Regions from separate parts of the Stenotrophomonas sp. YJH_SMC_106-19 genome, predicted to be linked through region 2. Evidence: predicted binding sites of a transcription regulator. Region 2 holds the regulator's gene; each other region holds the start of a gene.
The links. The regulator FliA, encoded in region 2, starts transcription of late flagellar genes. The targets are predictions, from matches to a motif close to TAAAGTTTNNCNNNCNNNGGCCGATAA.

Region 1: a site for FliA is predicted at 1,863-1,889, ahead of AC5P5M_RS05455 (methyl-accepting chemotaxis protein). Genes of this name have one in related genera too.
Region 3: a site for FliA is predicted at 2,009-2,035, ahead of AC5P5M_RS18310 (chemotaxis protein CheW). Genes of this name have one in related genera too.
Region 4: a site for FliA is predicted at 3,107-3,133, ahead of AC5P5M_RS02640 (HDOD domain-containing protein). Genes of this name have one in related genera too.

The regions. Positions count from the first base shown of each region.
Region 1 covers NZ_JCAFRQ010000001.1:1,230,748-1,235,707, forward strand. Annotated here, with positions in the region: gene AC5P5M_RS05455 (methyl-accepting chemotaxis protein) at 1-1,740, opposite strand, end outside; gene AC5P5M_RS05460 (NAD-dependent epimerase/dehydratase family protein) at 1,951-2,844, opposite strand; gene AC5P5M_RS05465 (hypothetical protein) at 3,049-3,336, shown strand; gene AC5P5M_RS05470 (VOC family protein) at 3,347-3,697, opposite strand; gene AC5P5M_RS05475 (autotransporter domain-containing protein) at 3,921-4,960, shown strand, end outside.
Region 2 covers NZ_JCAFRQ010000010.1:27,317-32,276, reverse strand. Annotated here, with positions in the region: gene AC5P5M_RS18245 (chemotaxis protein CheA) at 1-1,001, opposite strand, end outside; gene AC5P5M_RS18240 (protein phosphatase CheZ) at 1,004-1,609, opposite strand; gene cheY (chemotaxis response regulator CheY) at 1,609-2,001, opposite strand; gene AC5P5M_RS18230 (RNA polymerase sigma factor FliA) at 2,059-2,802, opposite strand; gene AC5P5M_RS18225 (MinD/ParA family ATP-binding protein) at 2,799-3,686, opposite strand; gene flhF (flagellar biosynthesis GTPase FlhF) at 3,673-4,960, opposite strand, start outside.
Region 3 covers NZ_JCAFRQ010000011.1:1,643-6,602, reverse strand. Annotated here, with positions in the region: partial or broken gene AC5P5M_RS18320 (methyl-accepting chemotaxis protein) at 1-852, opposite strand, end outside; gene AC5P5M_RS18315 (hypothetical protein) at 955-1,338, opposite strand; gene AC5P5M_RS18310 (chemotaxis protein CheW) at 1,475-1,966, opposite strand; gene AC5P5M_RS18305 (flagellar brake protein) at 2,104-2,877, opposite strand; gene AC5P5M_RS18300 (methyl-accepting chemotaxis protein) at 3,019-4,960, opposite strand, start outside.
Region 4 covers NZ_JCAFRQ010000001.1:569,962-574,921, forward strand. Annotated here, with positions in the region: gene AC5P5M_RS02630 (RNA pseudouridine synthase) at 1-323, shown strand, start outside; gene AC5P5M_RS02635 (phospholipase D family protein) at 366-1,934, shown strand; gene AC5P5M_RS02640 (HDOD domain-containing protein) at 1,938-3,020, opposite strand; gene AC5P5M_RS02645 (Glu/Leu/Phe/Val dehydrogenase dimerization domain-containing protein) at 3,301-4,398, shown strand; gene AC5P5M_RS02650 (S8 family serine peptidase) at 4,457-4,960, opposite strand, start outside.

The DNA of each region.
Region 1 (4,960 bases), on a different contig from region 2:
GATATGGGTCAGCTGTTGCGCGGTGCTGTTGGCATCGTCGCGCATCACCGCGAACACACCATGGAAGTCGCCCTGCATGCGTGCACTGAGATCGCCGGCGGCGATGGCGCGCAGCAGCGTGGAAAGCGCCGCGAGGTTGTGGTCGCTGGCCTGCATCATCGCGTTCAGCGTGGTCACCATGCGGCGGAAATCGTGCTCGAACCGCTCACTGTCACCACGCACGGCAAAGTCGCCGGCGGCAGCAGCGGCGGCCAGCTGCTGGATCTGCTCGTTGATCGCCGCCAGGTTGCTCTTGGTGGTGGCCATGGCGGCGGTGAACACCGCCTTCTCGCCCGGCAGCGGCTCCATGTCCACGCTCAGATCGCCCACCGCGTAGCGCTGCATCACGTCCACCAGCCGCTGGGTGACCGCATTGCTGGACGCCACCAGCTGATTGCTGTCGGCCACCATGCGACCGTACTCCCCCGGGAAGGCCGCCGCGTCCATCCGGTAACTGAGCTCGCCCGCATCATGGCGGCGTGCCATCTCCGCCTGCGCCGCCATCACCGCCTGCAGCTGTCCCCGCATGCCCTGCATCGCCTCGAGCAGGCGCCCGACCTCATCGTTGCCGCGCGCCGGCAGCGCGGTGTCCAGCTTGCCCGCCGCCACGTCACCTGCAATGCGTACCGCCTGCGCCAGCGGCCGGATCGCCAGGTGACGCAGCAGCAGGTAGACACCGGCGCTCAATGTCAGCGCGGCCAGCACGCCGACCAGCAGCGTCAGCCACAGCAGCTGGCGAGCCTCGGCCACGATAATGGCATGCGGCACCACCACACCCAGCGCGAAGCGCTGCGGGGCATCGCCAACCCGCAGTGGCACGTACAGGCGCACATTGCCGGCGCCATCCGGCTCGAACGCTTCGACGGTCCTGTCGGCCGCGATTCCGGCCAGCATGTCGCGGGTGAAGGCATCGGTGCGCGGCTTGCCGATCTCGGCGGCGTCGGCCGAAGCCAGGACTACGCCCTTGGGCGAAAGCAGTTCAACGCGGCCTGCTCCCATCGGCGCAAGCGTCGCCAGATGCTTCTGCAGCGCCGCCAGCGAGAAATCGACGGTGAACACGCCGAGGAACGTGCCGTTCTCCACGATGGGCGTGCTCAGGGTGCTCATCAGCACCTTCTGGCCGGCGATCTCATAGGCATAGGGCTCGCTCACCTTGGGCAGCTTGTCGCGACTCGGCCCCATGTACCAGTCACCGGACCCGCTGGCGGTTTCGGTGTAGTCGGTCATCACCGACTGCTGCGGCTTGCCGTCCTGCCAGGCCCAGTAGCTCATGTAGCGACCGGTGGCGTCATGTGCCTCGCTGTTGACGAACTCCGCGTCCTTGCCATCGAAGGCATCGGCCTCCCACATGGTGCTCTTGCCCAGCCACTCCGGGTGCGCGCGCAGCTGTTCGCCGAGCACGGCCGCCAGGCTGGCACGATCAGGCTGGTCGCCCCGCGCGCGCTGGGCCAGGACGGCCTCGACCATGGCATCGTTGCTGGCGAAGGCGGTGCCCAGATCGGCCGCAACCTGGCGCGCTTCGGCATGCGCCTCGCTGGCCATGGTCTGCCGCGACGCGTTGATCAGGCTGGCACTGGCCTGGCGGTAGATCAGAAAGGCGGTCAGGCCGAAGCACAACAGCGCTATGGCAGCGGTGCCCAGCATCAGCTTGTGGGCGATGCTGCCCGGACGACGGGCAGCGGCGGAGCGGGAAGACGGCATGGGAGGGTCCGCAAGGCAGGTCAGGACATCCGGCACCGCGTTGGCGCCGCGCTGGTGCGCGATCCCTCGCGCGGCGACCTGTCTGAGCCGGGCGATGCCCGGCACCGCAAGGGCGCACCGGGTTAGCGGCCGTTCCGCGGCGGGGTTGAGCCGTTGCCCTGCGTCAAGCTGAATGCACTCAGTTTGGGATGGCTCATACGTGCGGCGAACCTACTCGACCACCCGGTCCTTCAACCACTGCGTGCGTGGCAGCACTTCGATGCTGCCTGCCGCGTACTGCTGCAGTACATCGTCCGGACCGTAGCGCGGCTGCCAGCCCAGCACCGCAACCGCACGGCTGCCGTCGTACACGCGGTCGATGCTCAGCGGCAGTGGCCAGCCGCGGCGCTCGAACTCGGCCAGCAGCTGCGGTGCGCGCCGCGCCAGCACCCGGCGTGGCTGGGTGGCCAGTTCCAGGCAGTCCTCGCGCCGGAAGGGGGTCGGCGCGCAGGCGATGTAGCGCTGGAACGGTGCGCCCCCGTTGTGCAGCAGCGCGGCATGCGCGCTGGCCACATCGCGTGCATCCAGGCCCCGGTGCAGGCGGAACATCGCCATGCGCTCGGGAGGCTCGGGGAAGCAGCGGCCCATGCGCAGCACGCGCACGGCGAACGCCTCCGATGCCGCGGCTTCGGCCAGCGCCTCGGCCTGCAGCTTGGTGCGGTGGTAGATGGTCCTGGGCAGGGGTTCAGTGTCTTCGTCGATCCAGCGACAACCGCCTGCCACCACGGCATGGCCATACAGGGCGGTGGTGCTGGTCAACACAAAGCGTCCGACGCCGGCGTCACGCGCCAGCCGCAGCAGCTGCGCGGTCGCCTCCACGTTGATCTGCTGGAACACCGTGTCCGGCACCAGCCCGACATGCGGTGCATGCAGCGCAGCGGTGTGGATCACCGCATCCACGCCGCGCACGGCACGCTCCAGTGCCTTCGTGTTGGTGACATCGGCAATGATGCGTGTGGTGGCGAACGGGCTGCGATCCAGCCCGATGACTTCATGGGTGGCCGCCAACGCGCCGAAGATCGCGCGCCCGATCCGCCCGGAACTTCCGGTCAACAGAATCTTCATTGAGTCCATTCACTCAACAGCGCCCGGGAGCTACCGGGATGAACCGATTCTAGGCGTGGCCTGTGTCCAGAGCGATAGCGGCGCTGCGCAAGTGCAGCGTCAACGACAGGCAGGCAGAACGTGAAGACCACGCGCCATCTGCGGACGTACCGTTAGCCTGCCGTCGGCAAGCATGAGGCTCCGCCACGCCGAGAGAGATCCCCTATGGCCAGCAGCAACCGCGGGTTCGCGTCGATGGACCAGCGCATGCAGCGCGCGATCGCCGCCAAGGGTGGGCGCGCCGCCCATGCCTCCGGCAACGCCCATGAATTCAGTCCCGCCGAGGCGCGCATTGCCGGCCGCAAAGGAGGCGAAGCCATCAGCCGCGATCGCCAGCATATGGCCGCGATCGGTCGCGAAGGCGGGCATGCACGCCACGCCCGCGCACAACAGCAGCGCCAGCAGTCCGATCAAGGTCCACAGGGCCGCGACGAACCGGGTCAGCAGGACTGAGCGACGCGCCTCAGCCGTGGCTGAGGAGGTTCAGCAGGCGTCCGAACGGGTCCCGTACGTAGAACCGGCGCACGCCCCATGGCTCCTCGACGGGGCCATACACGACGTCGATGCCGGCGCTGCGGATCCGTTGCAGGACGTCATCCAGATCGTCCACCTCGATCGACAGGTCCGGCACCGGCGTACCCGATCCGCCCTCGCTGGCGAAACTGAGCTGCGCAGGTGCAGTGTCCTGCCCGGCGCAGGTGACGATCCAGCCATGATCCATCACCACCGGCATGCCGAGGATGCCACCGTAGAACGCGGCGGCGCGCGCCGGATCGGGCGTGGCGATGTTGGCGACGATGCGTCTGACAGCCATGACGTTCCTGTTCAATGAGGGGCAAAAACGAAACTGCGCGACCGGCCGGCACACCGTCAATCTTCAGGGACGCGTGCACAGACTGATGCGGCAGGGTGCGAAAAGTGTGGCTTCCGTCACGAAACATTAACGCGTTAACAAAATTCCCGTCACATCGCTGGGGGTGAAACGCATTCAGGACAGTTAGCGGCTGGGTAGACCGTCAATCAAGGAAGTTTGCCTGATGAATCACCCGCTGCATGGCCGTTCGTCCCGCTCCCGTTCCCCCTTGCAACGCCCGCTGGCACTCGCGGTGGCCAGCTCCCTGCTACTGGCAGCCGCCCTGCCGGCGATGGCCTCCGATTCACTCGATGCCTGGCAGCAGCAGCGCCAGCTGCAGGCGGCGTGGGCCCAGCCGGGCCATGCACAGACGGACGCAACCGTTGGTCCTTCGGCGCAGGCCACGTCCACCCCGGTCCTGGGCAACGCGGGCGATGCCGCCAGTTGGCACAGCGACGAGTTCAATGCCGACTGGGGCCTTGCCGCGATGGGGGCCGACCATGCCTATGCCCGCGGCCTGACCGGCCAGGGCGTACGCCTGGCGCTGTTCGATTCCGGCTCGGCGCTGGCCCACCCGGAATTCGCCGGCCGCAACACCACCAGCATCACCATCGGCCCGGACTGCGCGACGGCGGGGATCGTCGCCGGCGAAGGGGCCTGCTCGCAGACCCGCGGCGAACAACCCGGCTACAACTATTACGGCCTCGGTGCCGGGGTGCCGGCGGCGCTCGCCGGTCGCCTGATCGCGGCCGGCCTGCCCTACGGCTTCAGCTACGCCGATCATGGCACCCACGTGCTGGGCACCATCGGCGCCAACCGCGACGGCACCGGCATGCATGGCGTGGCCTTCGGTGCCGACCTGACGGCAGCGCGCGTGTTCGGTGACACCTACTATGAGTGGCGCCTGGATCCGGATGGTTTCTATCGCCCCCGCGCGGTGTACCGCACCGACCCGGACGACGACGCCGTAATGGACATGTATGCGCAGGTCCAGGCGCAGGGCGTGCGCGCCATCAACCACAGCTGGGGCATCTCGACCCGCAACATGAGTGCCGCGGCGCTCGACCGCCAGTACGCCGCGATTGGCGCGGATTACGACGTCTACGGCAGCATCTACGCAGGCAGCGACGCTGCCCCCGGGTCGACCCTGATCCAGGTGTGGTCGGCCGGCAACGGCAGCGGGGCCGTCGCGGGCATCACTGCGGCCCTGCCCCGCTGGAAGCC
Region 2 (4,960 bases):
ACCAGGTTGCGGTCAAGCTCGGTTTCGGCGCCGACCAGCTCCAGGTCCACTTCCTTCTTCAGCGAGCGGGCAACATCGCGGGCGACCTTGGGGAAGCGCGAGAACACCTTGCCGACCGGTTGCATGCGCGTGCGCATCACTGCCGACTGCAGGCGCGCGGTGGCGATGTCAAGGGTCGACACGGCGCGGTCCAGTTCCTCGTCGCGCAGGCGCGCACGCAGGGTCTTGAGCCGGTTGCGCGACAGCACCAGCTCGCCGATCAGGTTGACGATCGCATCCAGCCGCTTGGTATCCACGCGCACGGTGTGCTCGGCCTCGGCCACCGGCTTGTTGGCCGCGGGCTTGACCGCGGCGGCCGCGGGGCGCGGTGCGGGCAGTGCAGGCGCCGGCGGGGCAGTCACGGGTTTCGCGCCCGGGGCGGCGCCGCCGTGCAGCTGGTCAAGCAGGGCTTCGAACTCATCCTCGCTGATCAGGCCATCGTCGGCCTTGGCCGGCGTCGCCACCGCGGTGGGGGCGTTGCTGCCGTGCAGCTGATCGAGCAGGGCCTCGAACTCGTCGTCGGTGATCAGGTCACCGGCAGCGGGCGCGGCTGCTGTGGGGGCGACAGCAGCCGGCGCAGCAGTGCCGTGCACGTCGAACTGGGCGATCAGGTCCGGCGGGGCATAGCCGGGTTCGTTGCCGGAAGACACGGCATCCAGCATCGATTGCAGGTAGTCCAGTGATTGCTGTGCGGCATCGAAGTGATGCGGCTGCAGCACCGCTTGGCCAGCGCGGGCGGCGCCCAGTGCCTCTTCGGCGGCATGGCACAGCTCGACCATGGCGGTGATGCCGAGGAAGCCGGCGCCGCCCTTGAGCGTGTGATAGCCACGGAACACGGCGTTGAGCTGGTCGGCGTCCTGCGGCGCCTGTTCCAGCGACACCAGCTGTTCGCCGAGGCGATCCAGGATTTCCTGTGCCTCGATGATGAAATCGGCGGTGATGTCGTCGGATACCGCGCTCATGCTTACAGTCCCAGGTCCGACAACAGGTCGTCGGCGTCGTTCTGAGAGACCGCGTGGCGGTCCAGTCCCTTCAGTGCCGGTCCGGCCAGCGCCGGATCGGTGCGATGCTGCTCCGGTGGCAGGCCCAGCGCGCCAAAGCCTTCGTGCACGCGGCGGACGATGCCGACCACGCGACGGATGATCTGTCCGGTCAGGTCCTGATAGCTCTGGGTCAGGGCAATCTCGGTCAGGTTGTGGCGGATGCGTTCCAGCTGCGCATCCTGCCCCGGCTGGAGGCCTTCGGCGCGCAGCTGTTCGGTGAGGCTGCGGCACTCTTCGGCCAGGTCCAGGGTGCGGTGCGTGGCCTGTTCGGTCATCGCCACCACATGGTCCAGGCGCGCGCAGGCGTCGTCCAGCTCGCCCGCCTCGCTGGGGACGGTCGGCAGTTCGCCCAGGGCCTGGCCCAGTTCGCGGGCCAGCCGTGACAGGCCGCTCATCATCGGCTGCGTGCGTGCGGCCACCAGGGCGTCGATGCGCTGGCGCCAGGCGCTCTCGTCGCCGGATTCGAGCGCGTCGAGGGCTTCCTGCAGGCGCAGGGCGAGAGCGTTCTTGTCGACCGTGGCGTCCATCAGGCGCTGGCCGCCAGGCGTTCGAAGATCTTGCCCAGTTTCTCTTCCAGCGTCTGCGCGGTGAACGGCTTGATGATGTAGCCGTTCACGCCGCTCTGCGCCGCTTCGATGATCTGCTCGCGCTTGGCCTCGGCGGTGACCATCAGCACCGGCAGGGTCTTGAGCTTGGCATCGGCGCGGATCGCCTTGAGCAGTTCGATGCCGGTCATCACCGGCATGTTCCAGTCGGTGACCACGAAGTCGAACGGTTGGCTCTGCAGCATCGACAGCGCAGCATGCCCGTCCTCGGCTTCGGCGGTGTTGGTGAAGCCCAGATCGCCCAGCAGATTCTTGACGATGCGACGCATGGTCGAGAAGTCGTCGACGATCAGGATGCGCATGTTCTTGTTCAAATCGGAGTTCCTTTGTTGTTCAGTCGCCCGCGGTGGCCGTGGCCGCCGCAGGCATGTTCATTCTTCAAGCCCGGCATCCGCGGCCTCGAAGATCTTCAGCCGGCCGCGCAGGCGCAGCACGGCCTGGCCGTGGATCTGGCAGACGCGCGATTCGCTCACGCCGAGCACCGCGCCGATCTCCTTCAGGTTCAGCTCCTGCTCGTAGTACAGCGAGAGCACCAGCTGTTCGCGTTCGGGCAGATGGCCGATGGCCTTGCCCAGTTCGCGGCCGAACTCGCCACGTTCCAGGACCTGCTGCGGTGTCGGTCCGCCCTGGGCGACGGTGTCCAGTTCGCCCTGGTCTTCGATGCGCGATTCCAGGCTCAGCACCTGGCCGCGCGAGGCGTCCTCCATCAGCCGCAGGTATTCGGGCAGTGGCATGTCCATGGCCGCCGCCACCTCGGTGGCACTGGCTGCACGGCCCGTGGTCTGCTCCAGGCGGCGGATGGTGGCGGCCGCATCGCGGGCGCGCCGATGCACCGAGCGCGGTACCCAGTCGCCGCGGCGGATCTCGTCGATCATCGAGCCGCGGATGCGGATCGAGGCATAGGTCTCGAACGAGGCACCCTGGTCGGCGTCGTAGCTGCGCGAGGCTTCGATCAGGCCCATCATGCCGGCCTGGATCAGGTCGTCCACTTCGACGCTGGCCGGCAGGCGTGCGGCCAGGTGATGGGCGATGCGCCGCACCAGGTCCGAGTGCTGGGCGATGACCTCGGTCGCCGCCGAGCGCTGGACTTCCCTGTACTGGGCCGCGCCTTTCATGCTGCCACCCCGCGTTGCTTGAGGATGCGCTCGAGGAAGAATTCAACGCCACCGCGTGGCTCGGTGGGGGCCTGCCAGCGGGCGGTGCGACGGGCGATCTCGGTGATCGCCAGCGCCGCCGGGCTGGATGGATAGGCCTTCACCACCGGCTGCTGGCGCTGCACCGACAGGCGCAGCCAGTCATCCTGCGGCACGCAGCCCAGGTAGTTCAGCGAGACATCGGCAAGGAACTTCTCGCAGACCCGGGTCAGCTTTTCATACAGCACGCGGCCCTCGTTGGGGTCGCGCACCATGTTGGCCACCACCTGGATGCGGTCCACGCCGCGCTCGCGCGACAGCACCTTGATCAGTGCGTAGGCGTCTGTGATCGAGGCCGGTTCGTCGCAGACCACGACAACCGTGTCCTGTGCGGCCTGGCAGAAGGTCAGCACGCCGTCGGTGATGCCGGCGGCGGTGTCCACCACCATGATGTCCAGCTCGCGTTCCAGTTCGGAGAACACGTTCACCAGGCCGATGTGCTCGGCCGGGGCCAGCTCGGCCATGTGCCGCCGACCGGACGCGGCCGGCACCACCAGCACGCCGTTCGGACCTTCGACGATCACGTCTTCCAGCGAGCAGCGGCCGGCGACCAGATCCGCCAGGGTGTGGGTGGGATTCAGCCCCAGGATCACGTCGATGTTGGCCAGACCCAGGTCGGCGTCGAGCAGCAGCGTGCGCTTGCCCATGCCGGCCAGCGCCACGGCCAGGTTGGCCGAGACGTTGGTCTTGCCGACGCCGCCCTTGCCGCCGGTCACGGCGATGGTGCGCACAGGGCCGAGCGGCTCGCTGCGGGTGGCCGACAGCGGGAAGGTCTTGGTCAGCTTGGCGTACTCACGCGACGGCATGGTTCAACTCCGGGTTGCAGGGCATATCGGCCGCTCGGCGCAAATCTTCAAGGCGAAGTACAAGATTGGCCGCGCTGGCCCGGTGCAGGTCGTCCGGAACGTCCTGGCCATCGGTCACCCAGGTGATCGGCAGCGCGTGGTCTACCGCCACTGACAGGGCGTTGCCGAAGCGGCCGGTCTCATCCAGCTTGCTCAGCACCAGGCCCTGCAGGTTGGCCGCGCCGAAGCGGCGCACCACCTCGTCCATGTCGCCAAAGCTGGTATTGGCCGGCAGCACCAGCAGAGTGCGGACCTGGCGGGCGGCACGCAGCCACTGCAGCTGCGCGGCCAGGGCGCGGTCACGCGGGCCCAGGCCGGCGGTATCGATCAGCACCAGCTTGTAGTCCTTCAGCCGCTCCAGCAGCTGGTCCAGGTCGGTACCGCTGTTGGCTTCATGCACCGCGATGCCGAGCTGGCGGCCATAGCCGTACAGCTGCTCGCGGGCACCGATGCGCAGTGTGTCGGTGGTGACCAGGGCCACATCGCGCGGCGCGTGCTTCTCGGCGAAGCGCGAGGCGAGCTTGGCGATGGTGGTGGTCTTGCCGGCCCCGGTTGGACCGACCAGAGCGATCACGCCGCCTTCTTCCAGCGGATCGACCGGCGCGATCGGCAGCCTGCGCGAGATCAGGCCCAGCATCAGCCCGCGGCCCCGGTGGGCTTCGGTTTCCAGCGGTATCTGCATGACCACATCGCGGGCCAGCCCGGCATCGAATCCGTACTCGTCCATCAGGTCCAGGGCGGTCGCCCGCACCGGGCAGCCGCGCAGGCGCTCGTCGGTGAAGCGGTTCATCTCGCGCTCGATGACCTGGCGCATGCCGGCCACTTCGTGGCGCAGCTGGCGGATCTCGGCATCGTCCTGTGCAACCACCGTCAGTACCGGCGCCGGGGCAAGGAGCGGCGCCGGGGCCGGCGCGGTCTCCGCTTCAGCGGCAGCGGCAGGGGCTGGCGTGGTCTCGGCAACGTCCTGCGCGTACGGCGGCTCGGGGTGCACGGACTCGGCCTGCGCCGTGGCCGCAGCGGTGATCGGCAGCGGCGGCGGCAGCACTGCCGGCGCGGGGGATTCGTGATGCTCGTCCTGCGGCGGGTCGATCAGGAAACGGGCGCGGTTGGCGGGCGCCGGTGCGGGAGCCACGACGGCGCTCGCGAACGGCGCGAAGATCTGCTCCGGCAGTGCCGGATCGTTGACGGTGGCACGCGCCAGGGTGGCAGCGAAGCCGGAACTGCCGCGGGTGGGC
Region 3 (4,960 bases), on a different contig from region 2:
ACTGTAATCCAGCGCGGTCCGGATGCGCAGGTTCTCACGGGCGATGGCCTGGTCGGTCTCGATGCGCTCACGCAGATCACGCTGCATGCGCTGCATGGCCTGCATCAGTTCGCCCACTTCATCCTGGCGGCTGACATCGATGTGACCGTCGAGCTTGCCGCCGGCGACATCATTGGCCACCGAGACGGCACCACGCACGCTGCCGACGAGGGCGCGGGCGAACAGCCACACCAGCACCAGGCCGAGCGCGGCGCCACCCAGCAGGGCGATCACGGTCAGGACGGACGAAGCGGCATAGGTGGATTCGGCCTGTTCGCGCGAGGCGCGTGCGAGGCGGTTGTCTTCGGCAATCAGGGCTTCCAGCGCCGCGGCGGCCTTGCGGTGCTTGGTGCGGGTCTCGCCGACGAAGGTATCGATGGCGTCGTCCGGCAGGTCCAGTTCCAGCATCTCGGTGACGCTGTCGTAGGAGGCCAGGGCGTCCTTCCAGTCCTTGGCGAAGGTGTCGAACAGCTTCTTCTGCTGGGCGTTGTCCACCAGCTTCGGATAGTCCTTGATGGAACTGTCCATGCTGGTACGCAGCGCGGCAGCCTGCTTGCGCGCGTCGGCCTTGACGTCATCGCTGGCACGGATCAGCTGCTGGTAGGCACTGTTGCGGTACTCGCCGAGCATGCCGCGCATCTCGCCGGCCAGGCGGATGCTTTCCATGCGCGAACCGGCCAACTCGGTGGTGACGTTGTTCAGCGAATGCAGGCCACGATAGGCGACGATGCCCTGCAGCAGCATCACCAGCAGGATGACGCCGAAGGTCACCATCAGCTTCGGCATCAGTTTCAGGTTGTTGATCCAAGGCATGGGCGTTGCGATCTCCTAAGGCAGACGCGCACGGGCATCGGGCCCGGTTGCGGCGGCGGCCACGCCGGCACCAGGACCGGCGTGACTGCGACGGACAGCGGATTACTTGATGTTGGCCAGCTTCAGGCCGGCCGGCGAGCTGACTTCGATCTCGGCGCGCGAGGCATCGCGCTGGATCTTGCCGATCACGCACACGGTCTTGCCTTCCAGCGTTTCCAGCGGGAACGAGAACTTGCTGCGGTTTTCACCGGCGATGCGCGCCGAGAAGGTGTGGCGCGGGAAGGCGCCGCCCATGTACAGGAACGTCGGCTGGCCTTCGGAACCTTCGGCGAAGCGGGCCTTCTCGACCTTGCCGCAGACCATGCCGTCCTTGCCCACCGAGCGCGGGGCCAGTTCCGGCGGGATCATGTCCGAGGACTGGGCGAGGGCGGACGACGCGGTGGTGGCCAGGGCGGCAGCCGAAACGAGCGCGAGCAGGGACTTCATCGGGGTGGTTCTCCGGGAGGGTGATGGTTTTTTGCCGGTGGTACGCGTTCCCGCGCGGCCGGCCTCTGTCCCCCTATCGGCACCGCCGCAGGGAACTGAAGGGTTTCGTGACAGCAACGTGAAGCGGTACGCAGACTCAGGCGGCGGCGTCCTCGAGCAGGGCCGGCTGGCCCATGTCCGCGCTGTCCAGCAGGGTCTCGATGTCCAGCAGGATCAGCATGCGGTCGTCCTGGGTGCCGATGCCCGAGATGAACCGGGTATCGACCGCAGCGCCGAATTCAGGGGTCGGGCGGATCTGTTCGGACGACAGCGGGATGACGTCCGAGACGCTGTCCACCACGATGCCGACCACACGGTCATCGACATTGAGCACGATCATCACGGTAAAGGCGTCGTAGCGCGCGTTCTCCAGGCGCAGCTTCAGGCGCAGGTCGATCACCGGCACGATGGTTCCGCGCAGGTTGATTACGCCCTTGATGTAATCCGGTGCGTCCGGCACCCGGGTGACGGCATCGTAGCCGCGGATTTCCTGCACCTTGAGGATATCCACGCCGTAATGCTCGGCGCCGAGCGTGAAGCTGAGGAATTCGCCGCCGGCGCTGGCGGCGGAGCGGGTCTGGTCGTTCATCGAGGGGTCCTGGTTCTGCCGGAAGTCCCGGTGTCAGGCTCGATATCGGCCCCGCGCGGGGGGACTTTAGGCAGGGCCGTGACAGGACATTCCCGTCTGGTGAGGACCGGATGGCGCCAGGCCACGGCCGGCGCCAGCTACATCTCTCCGTTCCGGCGTGCCTTGCGCTGGCGGTCGATCCGGAAGATGTAGCGCTGGATGGCGCTGTCGCCACCGCGAGGCAGGCTGTCGAAGCGCATCCCCACGCGCTTGATTTCGGTACCGTTGGGCTGGCGCTGCGGCAGCAGGTTGCAGACCACCAGTTCGATATCCAGATCCGGCCCATCCGACAGCGACAGCACCGCCGCGTAGCGCTGCTGCAGGCCGAACACGGCGCAGTCGCTGGGCACCGCGACGGCAAGGCCTCCGCCGCTGATGTCCACCACGCGCATCGACAACGCCTCGGGGCGTCCGTCCGCAGCCGGCAGCAGCAGCTGGGGCGAGTCGGTGATGGGGGTCTCCAGCCGGTACAGTTCGCGCCGCTGCAGATGCATCAGTTCCTCTGGCAGCGCAGCGCGGAAGGCGACGTGGCCGTCGTTGTCCACGCGCTGCAGCCCCTGCAGACGGAAGCGCACCAGCACGCGCTCAAGCTGGGCGAAACACAGCACATGATCGGCCTGCTCGGCTGCCCGGTTGGACGCCTCCTGCGGGCTGCCATCGATCAGCAGCACGTCCTCGTCTTCGTCCAGTTCCAACAGCGCGGTCGGGAACGAGCGATCGCGGCCGTCGATATGCGCGTTTATCAGGGAGCGCTGCTCGATCAGCGAGCGCAGCAGCTGCCGCAGCTGGCGCGGATTACGGACCAGGAAGCGTTCATCCGCGGCGTCGGCCGCATGGACATCGTGCACTGCTGTGTCGTTGCCGTCGGACATGGAATCTGTGGTCAGGGGCGGGCGCCTGCGCGCGCCGGCGCGTGGCTCGATGGGGATATCGGCCACCGCGCCGGATTATGAAGTGTGAGTTTCATCACCTTCCATCGGCCGGGCCGGGATCGAAGGAATGGGCCGAAGGCATCATTCCTCGATACCGGCGATCTGCCGCACACGCTGCATCACCGCCGGATTGTCGTCCCCTCCGTGCAGGTGGAAGCGCGCTACCGCGGCCGCCAGCAGCTGTGCCTGTTCGGCCATGCCGTGGGTGGCGGCGGTGGACGCCTCCACCAGCGTGGCGTTCTGGCGGGTGCTGGCGTCCATCTGCGCGATGCTCTGGTTCACCTGCTCGATGCCCATGCTCTGTTCCTGCGAGGCGGAGGAGATCTCGCCCATGATCTGGTTCACCTGCTGCACCGCGGCCACGACCCGCTGCATGGTGCTGCCGGCCTGTTGCACCAGTGCGGCGCCATCGCTGACCTTGCCGACAGAGGCGTCGATCAGGCCCTTGATCTCCTTGGCAGCACCCGCCGAGCGTTGGGCGAGGGTGCGCACTTCGCTGGCGACCACGGCAAAGCCGCGGCCCTGCTCACCGGCACGGGCGGCTTCGACCGCCGCATTGAGGGCCAGGATGTTGGTCTGGAAGGCGATGCCGTCGATGACGCTGATGATCTCGGCGATCTTCTTCGAGGAGGCTTCAATGGCGGACATGGTGGTGACCACCTGGCCGACGACCGTGCGCCCTTCGCCGGCGATGTCGGCCGCATCGGTGGCCAGCTGGTTGGCCTGCCGCGCATGTCCCGCGTTCTGGCGCACGGTCGCGGTCAACTCCTCCATGGTGGCGGCGGTTTCCTCCAGGCTGGCCGCCTGCTGTTCGGTGCGGCTGGCCAGGTGACCGTTGCCCTGCGCCAGTCCGGCGGCGGCGCCGGTGAGGCGGCTGGAGGCTGCCTGGATGCTGCCGACGATGCGGGTCAGCTCGGCGATGGTGGTGTTGGCATCGTCGCGGATGCGGGCGTAAACGCCGTGGAAGTCGCCCTGCATCTGCACGGTGAGGTCGCCGCGCGAGAGCGAGGACAGCAGCTGCGAGATCTGCTCGATGCTGCGTGCGTTGGCATCCAGCAGGCCGTTGAGGCGTTCCGCCAGCTGCAGGAAGAAGCCTTCCTTGCCGGCGGTGCCTACGCGGCCGCTGAAGTCGCCCTGCGCGGCGGCATCGACGATATGGCCGAGTTCTTCTTCGACCTCGATCTCGGCTGTGCGGTCGGCCCACTCCACCACGAATCCCTGGCGCTGTTCGTCGTCGCCGATGATCGGATTGACGATCAGCTGCAGGGCCCGGCCGCCGACGCGGATCTGCGTGCGATAGGTGCCGGTGAGGCGGTCGAGCAGGGTGGCCTGGTGGGCCGGATTGCGGTGGAAGATGTCGATGTTGCGGCCCAGCAGGTCGGCGGCGCTGAACTGTGGCAGGTCACGGCGCAGGTCGGCTTCGGCGGCGGCCAGCATTTTCTGCAGTGGACGGTTGACGAAGACGATGTTGCGGTCACGGTCGGCGATCATCACGTTGGTGGTGACATCGTCCAGCGCGCTGCGGATGCGCAGCGATTCGCCACCGGCCGCCAGCTCGCGCTGGCGGCGCTGCAGCAGCCGGGTGCTGGCCTGGACCAGGGCGGCGGCCAGCGAGTCCTGCGGGAACTGGCTGGCATGCAGCGCCTCGGGCAGGGGCTGGTCGTCGGCCAGGCCGCGTGCCAGGTGTGCCAGTTGCTGCGGGTCGTGGCCGAGCAGCAGAAGCTGGCGGCGCATCTGGACGGCCATCACCGACAGCAGGCCGGCCTCGATGGTGACGTACAGGGCGTGCAGGACCAGCACGCCCAGACCACTGCCGGCGGCGAATACCGGGTACGGCAGGCCGCGCGTCTGCAGGGCGAAGAACAGCACGTGATGCACGGCGATCGCCACGGCGGCCACCACGATCGGCAGCCAGTCGCGGTAGTACAGCAGCAGTGCGATCAGCACGATGACCGTGAAGTGGGTCTCCAGCTGTCCGTGCGTCTGGTGGATCAAGGTGGCCGACAGCACCATCCACGCCAGC
Region 4 (4,960 bases), on a different contig from region 2:
CGGCCACGCTGGCCCACCTGCAGCGCAATCTCGGCCGCACCGAACAGGAGTATCTGGTCGAAGTGGCAGAAGGCGGGCCGGAACGGGGCCCCTGGCTGCTGGCCCGGCTGCAGCAGGAGTCGGGCGGGGCCAAGGTGAGCTGGCAGAGCGAGCAGCGGCTGCGCTTCGCCGGCAAGGGGCTGACGGCCAAGGGCCTGAAGACCGCGGTGGCTGCCGCTGGCCTGCAGGTCACCGCCCTGCGCCGCCTGCGCATCGGCCGGGTGGCACTGGGCCCGCTGCCGCCGGGACAGTGGCGCTACGTGGGCAGCGACGAACGGTTCTGACGCGCGCCGCCGCGCGGCACGCCGATCCACTAGCATGGGGCCATGAGCCCGCCTGCGCCTGTGTGGCGACGCCTGTTGCGCGTCGTTGCGATCATCTTCGCCATCCTCCTGCTGCTGGTCCTGTCCGGACTGCTGCTGGCCGACCACCTGACGCCACAGGCGCACGGTGAGCCGTCGCACGTACTGCCGCTGCAACCGGCGCAGACCCGCATCGACCAGCAGGTCGTGCCGCTGCAGGAGGCGCACCCCGGGCAATCCGGCGTGGCCTTCCTCGGCGATGGCATGGATGCATTCGCGGCGCGCGCGATGATCACCGCGCAGGCCGGGCGCAGTCTGGACCTGCAGTACTACATCTGGCACGACGACCTGATCGGTCACCTGATGGCCAGAGCGCTGCATGACGCCGCCGAGCGCGGGGTGCGCGTGCGCATCCTGCTGGACGACATGAATGCCAAGGACAAGGACGCGCTGATGATGGCGCTGGACCGGCATCCGAACATCGAGATCCGGCTCTACAATCCGTTCCGCAACCGCAGCGGCATCCTGCGCATGGTGGAGATGGTGCAGCGCTTCTTCAGCGTGAACCACCGCATGCACAACAAGAGCTGGATCGCCGATGGCCGTGTTGCCATCGTCGGTGGCCGCAACATCGGCGAGGAGTATTTCAGCGCGCGCACGGATGTGAACTTCCAGGACCTGGACCTGCTGGTCGCCGGCCCTGCCGTTGCACAGGCGAACCGGATATTCGACGACTACTGGAACAGCCCGGCGGCGATTCCGGTCTCCGCGCTGGCCTTCCATACCGACGCGCAGCTTCGCCTTCTGGTGCGTGAGTCCGACCATGAAGCGCAGCGCGATGCTGCCCGGCCCTATCTTGCGCGCGTGGCCGAATCACGCCATCGGCAGCGTCCCAGCCCCGAGCCGCTGCACTGGAGCAGCACCGTGCGCATCGTCTCGGATCCGCCGATGAAACACCGCAACGACGACCGCGGCAGCTGGCTCGTTACCGGGCTGATCGGTGAACTGGAGTCTGCGCGCAGCAAGGCCTTGTTGATTTCGCCCTACTTCGTGCCGGGCAACGAGGGCCTGGACGGGCTCTCGGCAATGGCGTCGCGCGGCGTGCACGTGGGCATAGTGACCAACTCCCTTGCCGCCAACGACGTTGCGGCCGTGCACGGCGGCTACATGGGCTACCGCGTGCCCCTGCTGAACGCCGGCGTGCACCTGTATGAGCTGAAGGCACAGGGCCAGGCGGGCGATGCAGGCCTGTTCGGCAGCAGCGGGGCCAGCCTGCACACCAAGGCCTTCCTGGTGGACGACCACCGTGGCTTCGTCGGTTCCTTCAACCTCGACCCGCGCTCGGCCTATCTCAACACCGAAATGGGGGTGCTGTTCGACGATCCCGTGCTGGGCGCGCAGCTGCGCGACGAGTACCTGCGCCTGGCCGACGCCAGGCACAGCTGGTGGCTGGCAGTGGACAACCGCGATCGGCTGCGCTGGCTGGAGCGTGAGCCTCCGCCGCGCTGGGTGGAGGACGAGCCAGGTGCTACGCGGCGCCAGCGCTGGCTGTCGCGGATCATCAGCTGGCTGCCGGTGGAATCGCAGCTGTAGCGCTCAGTGTGCCCTGGCCTCGCCTTCATGCGGGGCGTCGTCCAGTGTTTCCACGCTGCGACCATGCAGGCGCCGCCAGATCCAGCGAAGCGCATGGGGCGGAGCCGACGGCAGCTGCTCCAGCAGGGCCAGCATGCGGCCCTGGGTGGAGTGGCCATGCCGGCACAGCAGGCTCGCCGCCGCCGCTGCGCTGCCCAGCCGCAGGCTGTCGGACAGAGGGCCCGAGGCGTCGGCCGCCAGGGTCTGGTGTACCGGGTCGGGCAGCTCCCAGGCGGCGGCCACCCGCTGTGCCAGCGGCAACGACCACTGCTGCAGCAGCTGCAGAGCCAGGGCCGGCTGCACGTCCTCGCCGCGCGCCTGGGCTTCCTGCAGCAGCTGGCGCATCACCAGCGCCGCACCGAGTCCCTGCACCAGGCCCAGCCACTGCGCAGCGAAGGCATCGCCGGAGTTCACGCTGCGTGCGTGGTCGGCAGCAGCACGCGATGCCAGCAGGGCGTGCTCCCAGGTGATCGTGCTGAACTGCGGGAACCGCTCGCACTGAACCTGCATCACCGGCTGCACCAGCACCGCACTGATGATCTGCCGCACGCCTTCCGTGCCGACCAGGGTCACCGCCCGCTGCAGGCTCTCGACCGGGCGTTCGTGCACCTTGTACGCGGGACTGTTGGCGATACGCAGCAGGTTGCCCGTGAGTACCGGATCCTGGCCGATGATCGCCGCCATCACCCGTGCCGAGGCGGCATCATCGTTGACGGTCTGGATCAGCTGCGGCAGCAGCTGCGGCCGGCGCGGCAGCTGCCGCGTCGCCCAGTCGCGATCCTGCAGCGCGTCCGCCACCGCCTGCGCCAGTCCGGCGCTGGCGGCATCGACAGGGCCGGGCTCGCCCGCCAGTCGCGGGTACAGCGCCAGCGCGTGCAGGCCACGCTGCAGCTGCGCGGCGATCTCTCCCGGGGGCACTGGGTCTCCCTGCAGGCGGGCAGCCGCAGCGGCCACCGCCTGACGCGGCCCCGCCGACAGACGCGACGGCGCCGCGCCGGTCAGCGACGCAAGCCAGCCGCGTACCCTGCGTGCCCAGGCCAGCGTCACCGGCCGTGATCCTGTCGATGTCGTACTGCGCTCGCCATGGCCCGTCTCTGTCTCTTCACACGATCCGGCCACTGGCCATCGACGCAGCATCGGCCGCGCTTTCATCTTCTTTAACCCGCAGTGCCCGTCGACGTCGACGGCAGACACTCGGGGAATGGACTAGAATGGCGCCGCGCGACCCGTCCCCCTGCACCGACGACGTCGCTTTTTTTGTTTTGGGACCCTACCGTTCACTGGTCGTTCGCTGCAGTTCGCCGCCGTTCGCACCATCGGAGACGCCATGCTATTCGAAACCCTCGCCACCACCGGCCACGAACAGGTGGTGTTCTGCCACAGCCATGACGCCGGCCTGAAGGCGATCATCGCCATCCACAACACCACCCTGGGCCCGGCCCTGGGCGGCGTGCGCATGCGTCCCTATGCCAGCACCGACGAAGCGCTGGCCGACGTGCTGCGGCTGAGCCGGACGATGACCTACAAGAATGCGCTGGCCGGCCTCAATGTCGGTGGCGGCAAGGCGGTGATCATCGGCGATCCGAAAGCGGACAAGACCGAAGTCCTGTTCCGCGCCTTCGGTCGCTATGTCGATTCGCTGGGTGGCCGCTACATCACCGCCGAAGACGTCGGTACCGACGTCAACGACATGGAGAACATCTACCTGGAAAGCCAGTTCGTGACCGGCGTCCACCAGGTGCATGGCGGCTCCGGAGATCCCGCACCGTTCACCGCCTACGGCGCGCTGCAGGCGTTGATGGCGTCGATGCGTTTCAAGTTCGGCCACGAGGAAGTGGGCAAGACCAGCATCGCAGTGCAGGGCCTGGGCCACATCGGCATGGAACTGGTCAAGCTGCTGCGCGACCGCGGCGCGAAGCTGTATGTCACCGACCTGGACGCGGCTCTGGTCGATCGCGCAGTCAGCGATTTCGGCGCCGAAGCAGTGAAGCCGGACGAGATCCACGAAGTGAATGCCGACGTCTTCGCGCCGTGCGCGCTGGAAGGCTCGATCAATGCCGACACCCTGCCGCGGATCAAGGCCAAGATCATCTGTGGCACCGCCAACAACCAGCTGTCCAGCCTGGAAATCGGCGATGAACTGCACGCGCGCGGCATCCTGTACGCACCCGATTACGCGGTCAATGCCGGTGGCGTGATGAACGTGTCGCTGGAGATCGATGGCTACAACCGCGAGCGCGCGATGCGCCTGATCCGCAGCATCTACCACAACCTGACACGCATCTTTGAACTGTCGCAGCGCGAGAACATCGCGCCGCAACGTGCGGCCGACCGAATCGCCGAGAGCCGCATCCTGGCGATCGGCAAGCTGAAGATGCCGCTGGGCCGCAGCACCCCGCGCCTGGGCAATCTGCGCGGCGGTTGACCGCCCCTGCCGGGCCTCGGCACGGCGCCCCTCCGGGCGCCGGCAACCCCATGATGGATCAGAACCCGGCGCTGTAACGCAGCGCCGCTTGCCGTGCGTCATCACCGCCGACACGCTGATCGATGCCCAGGCTCAGACGGCCACTCCGTCCCCACCACGACTCCAGCGCAAGCCCGAGCAGCGCGCTGCCACGCGATGAGTCGGCACCGGGCAACGGTGCCCACGCGTCGACACCGACGAAGCTGGCCTGCCACTCCCCGGCGCCGCCCTGAAGGCGCTGCTGCCATTCGGCGTGCCCGCGCAGCGTCCAGCGTCCCCAGCCGCGCTCGCCGCGCAGCCCCGCCAGCAGTTGACTGCGCTGCGCACGATTGGCTTCACCCCGCAGGCCGAAACCGAAGCCGCCGCGCTCGTTGAACGCCGCGGTATCCACCCGCGTGGCACTGGCACCGACATACGGTGTCAACGACGCGCCGACGGTGCCGAAGCGATAGCCGCTTTCGACACTGGCGCTGCTGAACCGACCGCCGTAGCGCGCGGAAACGCCGTAGGCACCTGCACCCAG